DNA from 2 places in the Rhizobium zaerense genome. Region 2 is predicted to be linked to the other one. Evidence: predicted binding sites of a transcription regulator. Region 2 holds the regulator's gene; the other holds the start of a gene.
The links. The regulator PhoB, encoded in region 2, activates phosphate uptake and scavenging genes when phosphate is short. The targets are predictions, from matches to a motif close to TGTCATNNANCTGTCAT.
Positions count from the first base shown of each region.

Region 1: the regulator PhoB is predicted to act here: its motif matches at 4,046-4,062, upstream of ACS4RR_RS31730 (acid phosphatase).

Region 1 is NZ_JBPWQY020000005.1:177,832-185,660, reverse strand. Features, by position in the region: gene ACS4RR_RS31745 (CoA transferase subunit B) at 1-593, opposite strand, end outside; gene ACS4RR_RS31740 (3-oxoacid CoA-transferase subunit A) at 590-1,297, opposite strand; gene ACS4RR_RS31735 (IclR family transcriptional regulator) at 1,557-2,315, shown strand; gene ACS4RR_RS31730 (acid phosphatase) at 2,371-3,915, opposite strand; gene ACS4RR_RS31725 (cytochrome-c peroxidase) at 4,115-5,404, shown strand; gene ACS4RR_RS31720 (ArsR/SmtB family transcription factor) at 5,497-6,423, shown strand; gene arfA (arabinosylfuranosidase ArfA) at 6,634-7,829, shown strand, end outside.
Region 2 is NZ_CM132690.1:4,882,510-4,890,338, forward strand. Features, by position in the region: gene ACS4RR_RS24120 (aspartate aminotransferase family protein) at 1-98, opposite strand, end outside; gene ACS4RR_RS24125 (GcrA family cell cycle regulator) at 519-1,052, shown strand; gene phoB (phosphate regulon transcriptional regulator PhoB) at 1,548-2,231, opposite strand; gene phoU (phosphate signaling complex protein PhoU) at 2,379-3,092, opposite strand; gene pstB (phosphate ABC transporter ATP-binding protein PstB) at 3,137-3,952, opposite strand; gene pstA (phosphate ABC transporter permease PstA) at 3,968-5,290, opposite strand; gene pstC (phosphate ABC transporter permease subunit PstC) at 5,287-6,768, opposite strand; gene ACS4RR_RS24155 (substrate-binding domain-containing protein) at 6,940-7,829, opposite strand, start outside.

The DNA of each region.
Region 1 (7,829 bases), on a different replicon from region 2:
AAGCGTCCCTTGACGATGTCGATGACGGCATGGCTGGTATAGATCCTGGTGATGCAGGCGACGCCGGTCAGCGGGAAGGTGCATTTCTCCACCAGCTTCGGCTCGCCTGTCTTGGTGACGTGTTCGGTGATGACGCAGACCTGCTTGGCGCCGTGCACCAGGTCCATGGCACCGCCGACGGCCGGCACGCCCTTGCTGCCCACCCGCCAGTTCGCAAGGTCGCCGCTTTGGGCAACCTGATAGGCGCCGAGGATCGCGACGTCGAGATGACCGCCGCGCACCATGGCGAAGCTGTCGGCGTGATGGAAGAAGGCAGCACCCGGCTTCAGCGTCACCGCCTTCTTGCCGGCATTGATCAGATCCCAGTCTTCTTCGCCTGCCGCCGGCGGCTCGCCAAAGTTCAGGATGCCGTTTTCGGTGTGGAAAATCGCCTGACGGCCAGGCGGCTGATAACGGGCGACCATTTCCGGAAAGCCGATGCCGAGGTTCACATAGGCGCCGTCGGCGATGTCCTGCGCGGCGCGCCAGGCGATCTGCGCATTGGAAAGCTTGATGTCTTCGCGGGTGTTGATGCGGCTGATATCGATCGTCATACGTAGGCCACTCCGGCTCGAATGAGCTCTTCTTCCTGCTGGGGATGGGGAACGGCAACGACGCGGTCGACGAAGATGCCTGGTGTCACCACCTGCTCGGGATCGATGCCGCCGGCCGGCACGATGGATGAGACCTGGACGATGGTCTTCGCCGCCGCCATGCACATCAGCGGATTGAAGTTGCGGCCGGCCTTGTTGTAGGTGAGATTGCCCTGGATGTCGCCGATCGCAGCCTTGACGATTGCGAAGTCGGCCTTCAGCCAGCGCTCCTGCACGTAATGGCGGCCGTCGAATTCGGCGATGACCTTGCCGTTGGCCAGTTCGGTGCCGTAGGCCGTCGGCGTGTAGAAAGCCGGGATGCCGGCCCCGCCGGCGCGGATGCGCTCGGCAAGCGTTCCCTGCGGCACCAGCTCGAGCTCGATTTCGCCGGCCAGATATTTATCGGTAAAGGCGCGGGGATCCGACGAACGCGGGAAAGAACAGATCATCTTTCTGACCATGCCGGCATCGATCATCGCAGCGATACCGATGCGCCCGTTGCCGGCATTGTTGTTGATCACGGTGAGGCCTTTGGAGCCCTTGTCGATCAACGCATGAATGAGCTCGATCGGTGCGCCTGAGCCACCAAAACCACCGATCATGACGGTCGCGCCATCACCGATCTCAGAGACAGCTTCCGCCGTGCTCCCGACTGTCTTGTCCATGCGGGATCTCTCCTTGGCTGATGCGGTCGGGAACTCTCCATCCCGTCCGCTGGCGTAGACATAAAGCGCGGCAAGCCAGCCGGCAACGAATTTGTGCGATATTTGATATTTGTTCATATATCGCACAATAAGGAGCGGTCGGGCGCAGCCCGAGCAATCGATCCAGTGAATCGATTGCAGCGACCAATGCCCGAAGCGCAAGCGAAGGGCGAAGCGTCATGGAATGTGTAGACAGGCAGCCCCAACACAGGAGCCTTACATGCGCGAAACGGATTTTGTCAGCGGCTTTGCCCGCGGCCTCAAAGTCATCGAAGCTTTCGGTGAAACGCGGCAGCGGCTTTCCATCGCCGAGGCCGCCAAGCTGACGGAGCTTGACCGCGCCACCGTGCGCCGCTCGCTGCTGACGCTCGCCGAGCTCGGCTATGCCGATTACGACGGCAAGTTCTTCACGCTGACGCCGAAGATCCTGCGCCTTGGCCATGCCTATCTCGCAGCGACGCCGCTGCCGGCGCTGCTGCAGCCGCATCTCGATCAACTCTCGCAGAAAGCCGGCCAGAGCGCCTCGGCCTCGGTGCTCGACGGCACCGACATCGTCTATATCGCCCGCGCCTCGCAGCGCCGCGTCATGTCGATCAACTTGACCCCCGGCAGCCGCCTGCCCGCCTACTGCGCCTCGATGGGCCGCGTGCTGCTTGCTGCCCTGGCCGAAAGCGAGGCACGTGCCATCCTCGCCCGCAGCGAGCTGAAGCAAAACACGGCGAATACGAAGACCGATCCGGACGAGCTCATCGCCGAATTCCGTCGGGTCCGCGCCGAGGGTTACGCCATCATCGATCAGGAGCTGGAGATCGGCCTCTGCTCCATTGCCGTGCCCATCGACAACGACCGCGGTGAAACGGTCGCAGCAATCAACATCGGCGCGCCGGCCGCCCTCGTCCCCGCCGCCGAGATGAAGGAACGCTATCTGCCGCTGCTGAAGGAAACACAGGCCGCGTTGCGGCCGCTGCTGCGTCGATGACGATAGACTTCGTTGCAGAGCGACCCCGGTCAGCGCCGGGGCCGCTCATGATCGGTCAATGCGTCAGGTCGAGCGCGGCAGTCAGGTCGCCCATCGGCGGCCGGTCGTTATTGCCAAGCGCCTTGTCGCGGGCGAGGATGCCGGGCAAAACCGGCAGATCGTAGCGCGCGGTGATGAAGCGGATGATCGAGGTCGTGTCGTACTGGGTATGATCGACCATGCCGCCCTTGGCGAAGGGCGAGATGATGAAGGCGGGAATACGGTTGCCCGGACCCCAGCGGTCGGCCTTCGGCGGTGCGACGTGATCCCAGAAGCCGCCATTCTCGTCATAGGTGACGATAACGAGCATATGGGCCCATTGCGGGCTGTTCTCGAGATGGGAAACGATATCGGCAAGATGCTGGTCGCCGCTCGAAACATCGGCGTAACCGCCATGTTCGTTGAGGTTGCCCTGCGGCTTGTAGAAGGAAACTGCCGGCAGCTTGCCATCGTCGATATCCTTCAAGAAGGCTTCGCCGCCAAGGCCGCCGTCTTTCAGGTGTTCGGCGCGCGCCGGCGTACCGGGCGCAAAATTGGCGAAATAGTTGAACGGCTGGTGATGAAACTGGAAGTTCGGCACCGGCGTGGCGTTCTTGCCGTCCAGGGCTGCCTGCCAGGCGCCGCTATACCAGCTCCAGCTGACACCCTTCAGCGACATGAGGTCGCCGATGGTGATTTCATGCTGCGGCGGCAGCGTCGTTGCGGCCGCCGGATCGGCAAAGGCCGGATCGCCGTCCTTGGCCGGCGGATTGGCGCTCGGCTGGTAGGGTGGCTGCATGGTGTTGACGGCGTAGAAGTCGGGCGTCAGCGTGCCGTCGGAGACGAATTTCGGTGCGCCCTCCAGCGCCGACTTCGGGGCATTCTCCGCGACCGTCAGCGATGTCCCATCCGCATCCACCTTGGCGATGGTCGGCTTGGCCGGGCTCTTGTCGGCATCCGGATAATAGGGCGCGCAGGCGCAGACCAACGCGAAGTGGTTGAGGAACGAACCGCCGAAGGCGGTCTGGAAGAAATTGTCGGCAATGACGTATTTCTTGGCGACCTGCCACATCGGCAGGATGGAGCCGTCGTAGTGACCCATGACCAGATTGCCGGAATCGGCCCAGGCGACGAACTTGTCGTTCTTGCCGCCGTCGATCTGCATCTGCTCCTGATAGAAGCGATGCCAGAGGTCGCGGGTGATGACCGAAGGCGCCTGCGCGAAGCCCTTCGGATCGTCGATCGCGAAGGAGGCGTTGGCAAGATGGGCCGACTGCGCCTCAGTGACAGCAGGCGAGACACCCTTGGCAGTCAGGCCGCCCCAGGCCGGCGGCAGTTCGGGCAGCGGCTGGCCGTCGCGGTCGAGCTGGCGGGCGCGATCGGCTGTCGCGTTCGAGAGCCCGTCGGCGCCGGGAAAGCTGCCGTAGAGATTATCGAAGCTGCGGTTTTCGGCATAGATGACGACGACATTGTCGATCTTGTCGTAGCCGGCGGGCGCCGCATGGGCTGCCGTCGCCATGGCAAACGGCACCATGGCCGATCCGGCGAGACGGATGGAATGGAGGAGTTTCAGTCTTTTCACGGGAAGTACCTCATGGCTAGGGGGCGTTGGCTAGAGGGAGCGGAGAACGCTCGGGGGCGCGCTGAGGCTATTCCCGCCGTCTATCAACTTTGTGACATCAGGACTTGCCGTGATGCCGCACGAGGATGGCCGTCATCAATTTGTTGCAGCGGGGTTCGATCATAGCGGAAACCGGCCCGAACTTATTGGAATCCTTATGATGACGACGAAGATCATCTGGCTTGTGCGGTCCGGCCTGGCCGTCAGCATGGGTGCCGTGGCGCTTGGTCTTGCCCTTCTTCCCCTGCGGCAAAGCAGCGCGGCAGCTGCCGCCGGCGTGCATCCGGGGCCGATGTCGCGCACGGAAGCCTTCGCCCGGGCCGAAACGCTCACAGCGCTCGGCCGCAAGATATTCTCAGATACCTCGCTGTCGGCCTCGGAGCTTCAAGCCTGCGCGTCCTGCCATGATCCGGCTCACGCCTTCGGCCCGGCATCGGCCATGCCGGTTGAGATGGGCGGCGAGCATCGGGACCAGCCGGGGCTGCGCGCCGTTCCGACCCTGCGCTATCTGCAATCGGTGCCTGCTTTCACCGAGCATTATTACGATTCAGAGGACGAAGGCGACGAGAGCGTCGACAACGGCCCGACGGGCGGTTTGACCTGGGACGGCCGGGTCGATCACGGCGCCGATCAGGCAAAGATCCCGCTGCTCTCACCCTTCGAGATGGGCGACAGGGATGTGGCCGAGGTGGTGGCGAAGCTGCAGACGGCAGCCTATGCTGACGACATCAAGGCGGCATTCGGCGAGGCCGTGTTCGACCATCCTAAGGATGCCTTCGATGCCGCGGCCGAGGCGCTCGCCACCTTCGAACAGAGCGGCCCGGATTTCTATCCCTATTCCAGCCGCTACGATGCCTTCCTCGCCGGCAAGGCGACGCTGACGGCGCAGGAACTGCATGGGCGCCAACTGTTCGAGGATCCGGCCAAGGGCAACTGTTCGAGCTGTCACTTGAGCGAACCCGCCAATGACGGCGAGCCGCCGCAATTTTCCGATTTCGGCTTCCTCGGGCTTGCCGTACCGCGCAACATGGCGATCCCCGCCAACAGTGATCCGAACTATCACGATCTCGGTCTTTGCGGCCCTCAGCGCACCGATTTTGCCGGACGCAGCGAATATTGCGGCCTGTTCCGCACCCCGACGCTGCGCAATGTCGCGCTGAAGCAGAGCTTCTTCCACAACGGCTATTTCCACTCGTTGCGAGACGTCGTCTCCTTCTATGCGACGCGCGACAGCGAACCCGGCCGCTGGTATCCGAAAAATTCCGACGGCACGGTTCGCCGCTATGACGACCTGCCGCAGGCCTATTGGGACAATCTCAACCAGGATCCGCCCTTCGGCAGGAAGCCGGGCGACGCGCCTGCCCTCACCGATCCCGAGATCGACGACATCGTCGCTTTCCTCAGAACCCTGACCGATGCCGATCTGCAGGCCGAGGCGACCGGGCATTGACCCGTGCCGCTACCGTAGCCACTCGTCGAAGCATTCCCACTTGCTGTATCATAATTTACGATATACATCATTCCATCGGAAATAGTGGGGGAATGATGGAACGCTCGTTTTTGACGATTGCCGCCGGCGAGAATAATGATGCGATACGCGCGCTTTCGGCGCCGGCGCGGCTTGAGATGCTCAGGCTGCTCTGCGCCAGGGGGCCGATGAATATCAACGACATCGCGCGTGCTCTTTCTCTTCCTCAATCGACTGTCGCCACCGGGATCCAGATTTTGGAAGACGCCCGGCTTGTCGATTCCCAGCTGACGAAGGCGCGCAAGGGAAACCAGAAGATCTGCTCTGCGATCTACAGCGAAATTTTGATCAGCTTTGAGGAAAGTGCCGCGCAAAGGGCCAACAATATCATCGAAGTCGAGATGCCGGTCGGGCTCTACACCAGCTGTGACGTCCATGCGCCATGTGGTCTTTGCTCCACCGAGAGCGTCATCGGCCCTCTCGATGTTCCCGACTATTTCCTCGATCCGCAGCGCATGCAGGCCGGACTCGTCTGGTTCGGCAGGGGATATGTGGAATATAAATTCCCCAACAACGCCAAGGTGTTGAACAAGGATATCCGCGCCATCGAGTTTTCGATGGAGCTGTCGTCTGAGGTGCCCGGCACCAACCCGGACTGGCCCTCTGATATAACGCTCTGGGTCAATGGCATGGCGATCGGCACCTGGACGTCGCCCGGCGACTACGGCGACAAGCGGGGCGCCTTCACGCCGGCATGGTGGAAGCTCGAGGGGTCGCAATATGGTATGATGAAGACTTGGCGGATCTCGACGCGCGGAACCTTCATCGACGGTATCGCCGCATCGAATGTCACGCTCAGCGATCTCGCGCTTGCCCAGCACTCTTCCATCCGGCTCCGGGTCGGCATCGCGGAGAATGCCGGCCATACCGGCGGCGTCAACATTTTCGGCCGCGGCTTCGGAAACCACGGACGCGATATCATCATGCGGCTGCATGTCTGAAAATTAAAAATCGGAAATCTTGATTTAAATATCGCGCTTTTTTCCGGTTTTGATGAGCGATCAATTACAACAACAGGCTGGAATAAAACAATTTTCTCGGAAATCCACATTAGTATGATTAAAAACGCAACTCGGTTGACAGAACAACATTCCTGATATCAAGTTAGGGGCAAGAAAACAAAAAATCTGATATATAAACGGGAGGATCCGTTGAAGACGAACATCGTTGTCCACCGCGATTTCCGCATCGCGACCATTGACTCCAGGCTCTACAGCTCATTTCTCGAGCACCTCGGCAGGGCGATCTACGGCGGCATTTATGAGCCCGGACACCCCACGGCCGATGAGGACGGATTCCGCCAGGATGTCCTCGATCTGGTCCGTGAGCTCGACACGCCATATTGCCGTTATCCCGGCGGCAACTTCGTCTCGGCCTATAATTGGGAAGACGGCGTCGGCCCCCGTTCGGAGCGCCCGGTGCGCCTCGACCTTGCCTGGCGCACCCGTGAAGCCAACCAGATCGGCGTGAATGAATTCGTCGACTGGTGCAAGAAGGCGAATACCAAGCCGATGCTTGCCGTCAATCTTGGATCACGCGGCCTGGATGCCGCCCGCAATTTCCTCGAATATTGCAATCATCCCGGCGGCACCTACTGGTCGGATCTGCGTCGCAAGCACGGCTGGTCCAATCCGCACGATGTGAAACTGTGGTGCCTCGGCAACGAGATGGATGGTCCCTGGCAGGTCGGCCACAAATCGGCCTATGAATATGGCCGGCTGGCGGACGAGACGGCGAAGGCCATGCGCGGCTTTGACAAGTCGCTTGAACTCGTGGTCTGCGGCTCGTCCAATTCCGACATGAAGACCTATCCCGAGTGGGAGGCGCAGGTTCTCGAGCAGTGCTATGACAGCGCCGATCATATTTCGCTGCATATGTATTTTGCCAACCGCGAGAAAAATACCCTCAACTATCTTGCCCGCGCGACGAAGCTCGACCGCTACATCACCACGATCGGCGGCGTGATCGACTACATCAAGGAGAAAAAACGCTCGAAGAAGACGATCGGCATTTCCTTCGATGAATGGAATGTCTGGTATCATTCCAACCAGCAGGACAAGGAGATCCTGGCGCGCGATGAATGGCCGGATGCGCCGCATCTCTTGGAAGACATCTACAATTTCGAAGACGTGCTGCAGGTCGGCGGCATCTTGAACACCTTCATCCGTCGCTCCGACCGGGTGCGCATCGCCTGCATCGCACAGCTCGTCAACGTCATCGCCCCGATCATGACCGAAGACGGCGGCGCGGCGTGGCGCCAGACTATCTATTACCCCTTCTATTACGCCTCCAGGTATGGCCGTGGAACGGCGCTGCAGCTGGTCCTAGATGGCCCGACCTATGACAG
Region 2 (7,829 bases):
CGCTCGCCAGTTTCGGTGATCAGCCATACGCCCTCGCCTCGCTCGAACCGCAGCGGGGCACGAGAATAGGTGTCATAAAGCGGCGCGGCTTCAGCCATGGCGCGATCTCCATCAAAGTTGCCGGGCAATGACTCCGGCTAAGGAAACCAGGCCCGAAAAATCAAAAATGCCGCCTTGCGGCGGCGAGTGGCACTATTTCCTTTTCGCGCTGCAATGTCAACAAAACGGCGCCCTTAGCGTATGCAGCAAGAGTGTACAGCGGCATTTCCAGTCATCAACAGGCATTATTGCAGAAATGACACGCAGGGGCAGCAAGTTGGGGAAAACTACGAATTCGATTCATCCGGATTCATGCGACTCTTGTCACGGAGTCAGGCTCACACTAGGTTAAAGATCAATTACTAGACTGCATGCGGCGGAACTAGTCACCAAAATTGATCAAGCGTTTCTTGTTTCGGAGCTCCCGGGACAACGGTGAGGGATTCTGCCATCACCAACGCAGAAGGTGGAGACAGGGCATGAACTGGACAGACGAGCGGGTCGAGAAACTCAAGAAACTTTGGGCCGAAGGACTGAGCGCCAGCCAGATCGCTGCGCAGCTTGGCGGGGTCAGCAGAAACGCGGTCATCGGCAAAGTGCACCGGCTGTGCCTTCCCGGCCGTGCCAAGGCCGGCGGCACCAACACCGCGGCGCGAACGCCGAAGCGCAATACCTCGGCGCCGCGCGCGCCGAACTACGCCTCACGGGTCACCACCCGCACCGTTACCCGCCAGCAGGGCGCGACCATGCTGAAGGAAGAGATCGAGATCGAAACGATCGAGGAAATGGAATACGTGCCGAGAGGCAATGTGGTCGTGCCGATTTCGCGACGCCTCGGCCTGACGGAGCTGACCGAACGCACCTGCAAGTGGCCGGTCGGCGATCCGCTGAAGGACGACTTCCATTTCTGCGGCTGCGAATCCCCCGACAATTCGCCTTATTGCGGCTATCACCAGAAGCTTGCCTACCAGCCGGTCAACGAACGCCGCCGGGCGGCAGCCCGGGCCAGCTGAGCGGGTGATCATTGCTAGAATGACGAAACGGGCCAAGTGGCCCGTTTTTTTGTAATTGGATGGAAGCTGTCGGGCGTTCAGTTCGTTGAGAACGCCGACTTGCCCTTATCCGGCTGCCGCCACCAACCAGGGTCGCGCCATGGGTCTCGACCCTTCCTCCGGTTCTCAAAGGGGCGAAGGGACATGCCGCAACATCTCGATTCCCTCTTCTCCCCTCGGGGAGAAGGTGCCCGTAGGGCGGATGAGGGGGGCCGGGGAAGCCGGTCTTTCTTATAACACCATGAGGGCTTCGACCGCGTTGGCGTCGTTTCGACCGTGTTCGGGGCGCAGCCGTTCGGCATGTGGGATAGGTTATCACGGAAAGAGTGTGCCGTGTGGCCCCCTCATCCGCCTGCCGGCACCTTCTCCCCGAGGGGAGAAGAGATTGTGCCGCAACCTTCTCCGTCCCCACCAACCTTTCGCAGGGCACGTCCCCCTCACCCAGAACGAAAGCCCTCAGGCTTCCATCGAATAGCCGGCGCCGCGGACGGTGCGGATGACGTCTTGCATGTTGGAGAAATTCAGCGCCTTGCGCAGGCGGCCGACATGGACGTCGACGGTGCGCTCGTCGACATAGATATCGTGGCCCCAGACGCCATCCAACAGCTGCGAGCGGGAGAAGACCCGGCCCGGCGACGACATCAGGAATTCCAGCAGGCGGAATTCGGTGGGGCCGAGGCGGACTTCACGGGTCTTGCGATGGACGCGATGAGTTTCGCGGTCGAGCTCGATGTCACCGCATTTCAGCACCGTCGACAGCACCTCGGGACGGGCGCGGCGCAGCATCGCCTTGACGCGGGCAACGAGTTCGGGAGTCGAGAAGGGCTTGACGACATAATCGTCGGCGCCCGTCGACAATCCGCGGACACGCTCGCTCTCTTCGCCGCGCGCCGTCAGCATGATAATCGGCAGGCGCTCGGTTTCCGGCCGCATGCGCAGCCGCCGGCAAAGCTCGATGCCGGAGACCCCGGGCAGCATCCAATCGAGGATAAGAAGATCTGGCGTGCGCTCCTGAAGCCGCATTTCGGCTTCGTCGCCACGAAGGATGGTATCGACCTCGAAGCCTTCCGCTTCGAGATTGTAGCGAAGAAGCACGCTGAGGGCTTCCTCGTCTTCAACAACTGCAACTCTCGGGATCATGCGTATCGGTCTCCTCGCGCATGATCCTTAAACCGGGGGTGATTTAAGCAATGCATCCTGCGCAAACTCAGAAATTGGCTGCGACCTCTTTGCGCGCCCGGACGGGCGCGCACGCAATTGACTGGTCCGGGCGCCTGGCCCGGACGGTTATTCCGTGACCGCGCCGACGGTGTTGGCGCTGTCGTCCTTCGGACGGTCGCCTTCCGGCTGCGCGCCTGTCGTCATGTAAAAGATCGTTTCGGCGATGTTGGTGGCGTGGTCGCCGATGCGCTCGATGTTCTTGGCGCAGAAGAGAAGATGCGTGCAACTGGTGATGTTGCGCGGATCTTCCATCATGTAGGTCAGGAGCTCGCGGAACAGCGAGGTGTACATCGCGTCGATCTCGTTGTCGCGTTCGCGGATCGCATTCGCCTTGTCGGCGGAACGATTGGTGTAGACGTCGAGCACTTCCTTGAGCTGGACGAGCGCCAGCTCGGACAGATGCTCGAGGCCGCGGGCGAGCTTGCGGGGAACGCCGGTGCTTTGGACGGCGATGACGCGCTTGGCAGTGTTCTTGCCGAGGTCGCCGACGCGTTCGAGATCGGCGGCGATGCGGATCGAACCCATGATTTCGCGCAGGTCCGCAGCCATCGGCTGACGGCGGGCAATGGTGACGATCGCCTTGTCGCCGATTTCGCGTTCGGCGTGATCGAGGATCACGTCGTCGGAGATGACCTTCTGCGCCAGCGCGGTATCGCCATTGACGAGCGCCCGGACGGATTCGGCGACCATCTGCTCGGCCAGACCGCCCATTTCGGAAATCCGCCTGGACAGGAACTTCAGATCATCATCATAAGCAGAATAAATATGTGTCGATGCCATGGGGCTTTATCCTCGAATAACGGGAAGGCTTGGTGTCGCCAAAATCAGCCGAAACGACCCATGATGTAGTCCTGGGTGCGCGGGTCGTCGGGATTGGTGAACATCTTGTCGGTGTCGTTTTCCTCGACAAGATTGCCAAGGTGGAACATGGCGGTGCGCTGCGAGACACGCGCGGCCTGCTGCATGGAGTGGGTGACGATGACGATCGTGTAGTTCTCGCGCAACTCGTGGATCAGTTCCTCGACCTTGGCGGTGGCGATCGGGTCGAGCGCCGAGCAGGGCTCGTCCATGAGGATGACCTCAGGGCTGACGGCAACGGCACGGGCAATGCAGAGGCGCTGCTGCTGACCGCCGGACAGGCCGGTGCCGGATTCATGCACGCGGTCCTTGACTTCGTTCCAGAGACCGGCGCGCTGCAGGCTGGTCTCGACGATCTGGTCGAGGTCGGCCTTCGACTTGGCAAGGCCATGGATGCGCGGGCCGTAGGAGACGTTTTCGTAGATCGTCTTCGGGAACGGGTTCGGCTTCTGGAAGACCATGCCGACGCGGGCGCGAAGTTCGACGACGTCGATATCGGGATCATAGATATCGTCGGTATCAAGCGTGATCTTGCCGGTGACGCGGCAGCCGTCGATCGTGTCGTTCATGCGGTTGAGGCACCGCAGGAAGGTTGACTTGCCGCAGCCGGACGGGCCGATCAGGGCGGTTACGGTGTTTTCGCGGACGTTCAGGTTCACATCGAAAAGCGCGCGCTTCTCGCCATAGTAAACCGAGACTTCCTTTCCGATCATCTTATACGGGACGTTGCTCATCTTGCGATCCAGCGCCTTTTCAACTGCAGCTTCCGTCAACATGTTCATGATGTTTAACTCCGTTTACCAGCGGCGCTCGAAGCGACGACGCAAGAGGATGGCGCCCATGTTCATGACGATCAGGAACAGGAGCAGGACGATGATGGCACCCGAAGTACGCTCAACGAAGGCACGTTCGGCCTCGTTGGCCCACATATAGACCTGTACGGGCAGAGCCGTCGAGGGATCGAGCGGTGTCGTCGGCGCGTTGGCGACGAAGGCGACCATGCCAATCAGGAGCAGCGGCGCGGTTTCGCCGAGCGCGTGCGCCAGGCCGATGATCGTGCCGGTGAGGATGCCTGGCATGGCGAGCGGTAGAACATGGTGGAACACCATCTGCATCTTCGACGCCCCGAGGCCGAGCGCTGCGGCGCGGATCGACGGCGGCACGGCGCGCAGAGCCGCACGCGTGGCGATGATGATCGTCGGCAGGGTCATCAGCGTCAGCACCAGGCCGCCAACCAGCGAAGCCGAGCGCGGCAGGCCGATGAAGTTGATGAAGACGGAAAGACCGAGCAGGCCGTAGACGATGGAAGGAACCGCGGCGAGGTTGTTGATATTGACCTCGATCAGGTCCGTCAGCTTGTTCTTCGGCGCGAACTCCTCGAGATAGATCGAGGCGGCGACGCCGATCGGCAGAGCGAGCACGAGGACGATCAGCATCAGGTAGAGCGAGCCGATCAGGGCGACGCCCAGGCCTGCGGCCTCCGGACGGCTGGAATTGCCGTTGACGAAAAGGCCGGTGTTGAACTGCTTGTGGAGAGCGCCGCTCGCCTTCAGCTCGTTCATCCAGCCGACCTGCTTGTCGTTGACCTTGCGGTTCTTCTCATCGACCGAGAGATCGATCTGGCCCTTGCTGGCGCTGTCGACATTGGCGTCGGCGAGCAGGGTGACGTCGACCGTCCTGCCGATGATCGACGGATCGGCGATCACCATATCGCGCAGCTGAATCGGAGCGCTCTTCGACAGCATGGCGGATGCATCGCGCACGTCGGGACGGCTCGAGGCATTGATGTTCAGCTGCTTGACGATCGCGTCACGCAGGAGAACCGGATAGTTGGCGGCGATCAGCACCGAAGGGTCGGTCGCACGCTTGTTGTTCGGATCGATCGCCTTCTCGGAAAATTCGATCGGCAGGGTGATCGCCGTCTGCTGGAAGGCGGTATAGCCTTTGCCGATCACCGTCCACAGCAGGATGAAGAGGAAGACGAGACCGAAGGTGATGGCGGCGATGCCATAGGCCTGGAACCGGCGCTCGGCAGCATAGCGGCGCTTGATGCCGATATCGCGGCGCGCGGGCGCCGTGGAAACGGTGACGCCTGATGTGGGAGAAACAATATCCGTCATTCGTACTGCTCCCGGTATTTGCGCACGATGTAGAGCGCATAGATATTGAGGCAAAGCGTGATGCAGAACAGCGTGATGCCAAGGGCAAAGGCAACCAGCGTCTGCGGCGAGGTGAACTCAAGGTCGCCGGTCAACTGATTGACGATCTTGACGGTCACCGTCGTCATCGGCTCGAAGGGATTGATCTGGATGCGGGCGGCGACGCCGGCGGCCAGCACGACGATCATGGTTTCGCCGATGGCGCGCGAGGCCGTCATCAGCAATGCGCCGACGATGCCGGGAAGGGCTGCCGGCAAGACCACTTTCTTGATGGTTTCGGAGCGTGTGGCACCAAGACCGAGCGAACCGTCACGCAGTGACCGCGGCACGGCGGTGATGATGTCGTCCGACAGCGAGGACACGTAGGGAATCAGCATGATGCCCATGACGATGCCGGCCGTCAGAACGCTCTGCGCCTGGATGAAATTGCTGTAATTGCCGGACAGAAGGCCGCTAATCTGGGCGGAGAAATCGCGCAGGAACGGACCGACGGTGACGAGCGCGAAGAAGCCATAGACGATCGTCGGAATGCCGGCCAGCACTTCAAGCAGCGGCTTGGCGACCCCGCGCAACTTCGGCGAGGCGTATTCGGCCATGTAGATGGCGGCGAAGAGGCCGACCGGCACGGCGACCAGCATGGCGACCAGGCCAATATAGATCGTTCCGAGCAGCAGCGGGATGAGGCCGAACTGACCGAAGGACGAGCTGCCGGCGCCGGCAAAGCGCGGATCCCAGACGGTGCCGAAGAAGAAGTCCATGGCGGGAACGGCGGCAAAGAAGCGGGCGGCTTCCGACAGCATGGAGAACACGATGCCGATCGTCGTCAGAATGGCGATCGAGGAGGCGAGCAGCAGGCCCCAGAGCATGACGCGCTCGACCCGGTTGCGGGCGCGGAAGCGCGGAGCAATGGAGCGCAACGCATAGAAGGCGCCAGCAATGGCGAGAGCGAAGACAACAGCCGTCATGGCGATGCGGCTCGTCATGCTCAGGGCATTGAGCTTTTTGGCGGCGTCGAGCATGTAAGGCAGCGGCTGGCTGGCAAGCGGCACACCCTTTTCGAGGAGCTTGGCCTGCAGGGCAGCCGGATCGTTGGCGACCGCCGCAGTTTCATCCGAAGTCAGCATTGTCAGGCCGCGGGCCACCGTCGCCACCGTCGAATAGCCAAGATCCTGCTCGACCGAGACTTGCGCCTTGATGTCGTCAGGGAAAGCACCGCGAACCGAGGACTGGATGATGCCGGGGCTGATGGAGAGCCAGAGGCAGAGGACGATGAAGGCAGGAAGAACCGCCCAGATCGCCGCATAGGCGCCGTAATAGGCTGGCCGTGAATGCAAAGCGGAGGATCGGCCTCCGGCAAGCGCCGTGGCCCGGCTGCGCGCGACCAGATAGGCGGCGGCGCCGATCACCCCAAGGCACAAAAGTATGATGGATGTGCTCATTCGATACGTCCCCAGGCCTATAGCCCCCAAAAAGCCCGGCAGCTTCATCAGCCTGCCTTCGGCTTCCAATCACGGAGAAGGAATTCCAACCCTGCAGCTCCAGAACCGCCAGCGCGCAGGGACATAAGACAATGCCGGCGCGGGCTGAAAGGCGCTGCGCCGGCAAAGTGATTACATGGACTTGCCGGCTTCGACGTCCTTGCGGATGACGTCGCGTTCAGCATCCGGAGCGGCAACGAGGCCGTATTCGGCGAGCGGACCGTCAGGGCCGATCATCTGGTCGGATACGAAGAAGTTGACGTATTCCTTCAGGCCAGGAACGGCGCCGAGATGTGCCTTCTTGACGTAGAAGAACAGCGGGCGGGAAACCGGGTAGGTGCCGTTCGCGATCGTTTCGGTGGACGGAACGATACCGCTCATGCTCGCAACCTTGAGCTTGTCGGCATTGTTTTCGTAGAAGGAAAGGCCGAATACGCCGACGCCGGTCTTGTTGGCGGCGATGCGTGCGAGGGTTTCCGGATAGTCGCCGTCGATGTCGACTGCAACGCCGTCCTTACGGACTGCGACGCAGGCCTTGCCCTGGGCAGCCTTGTCGGCGATTTCCTTGGCGATGACGTCGATTGCGCCAGAGGCCTTGCAGCCGGCGGCGAGCACGTTCTGTTCGAAGACTTCGCGGGTGCCGTGCTTTTCGCCCGGGATGTAGACGGCGATATCAACAGCCGGAAGCTTCGGGTTGACTTCCGACCACTTCTTGTACGGATTAGCGACAAGCTTGCCGTCAACGACGACCTGGGCTGCGAGGGCCTTGTAGATGTCGGCAGGAACATAAGCGACGTCAGGGTTGGAAGCGTCGGTTGCGAAGACGATGCCGTCGTAGCCGATCTTGACTTCCTGGATGTCGGTTACGCCGGCGGCCTTGCAGGCTTCGGCTTCGTTCTTGTTGATCGGACGCGAAGCGTTCGCAATGTCGATAGTGTCTTCACCAACACCCTTGCAGAATTCCTTCAGACCAGCGCCCGTGCCGCCGGATTCAACGACCGGCGTCTTGAAGTTGGTGAAGG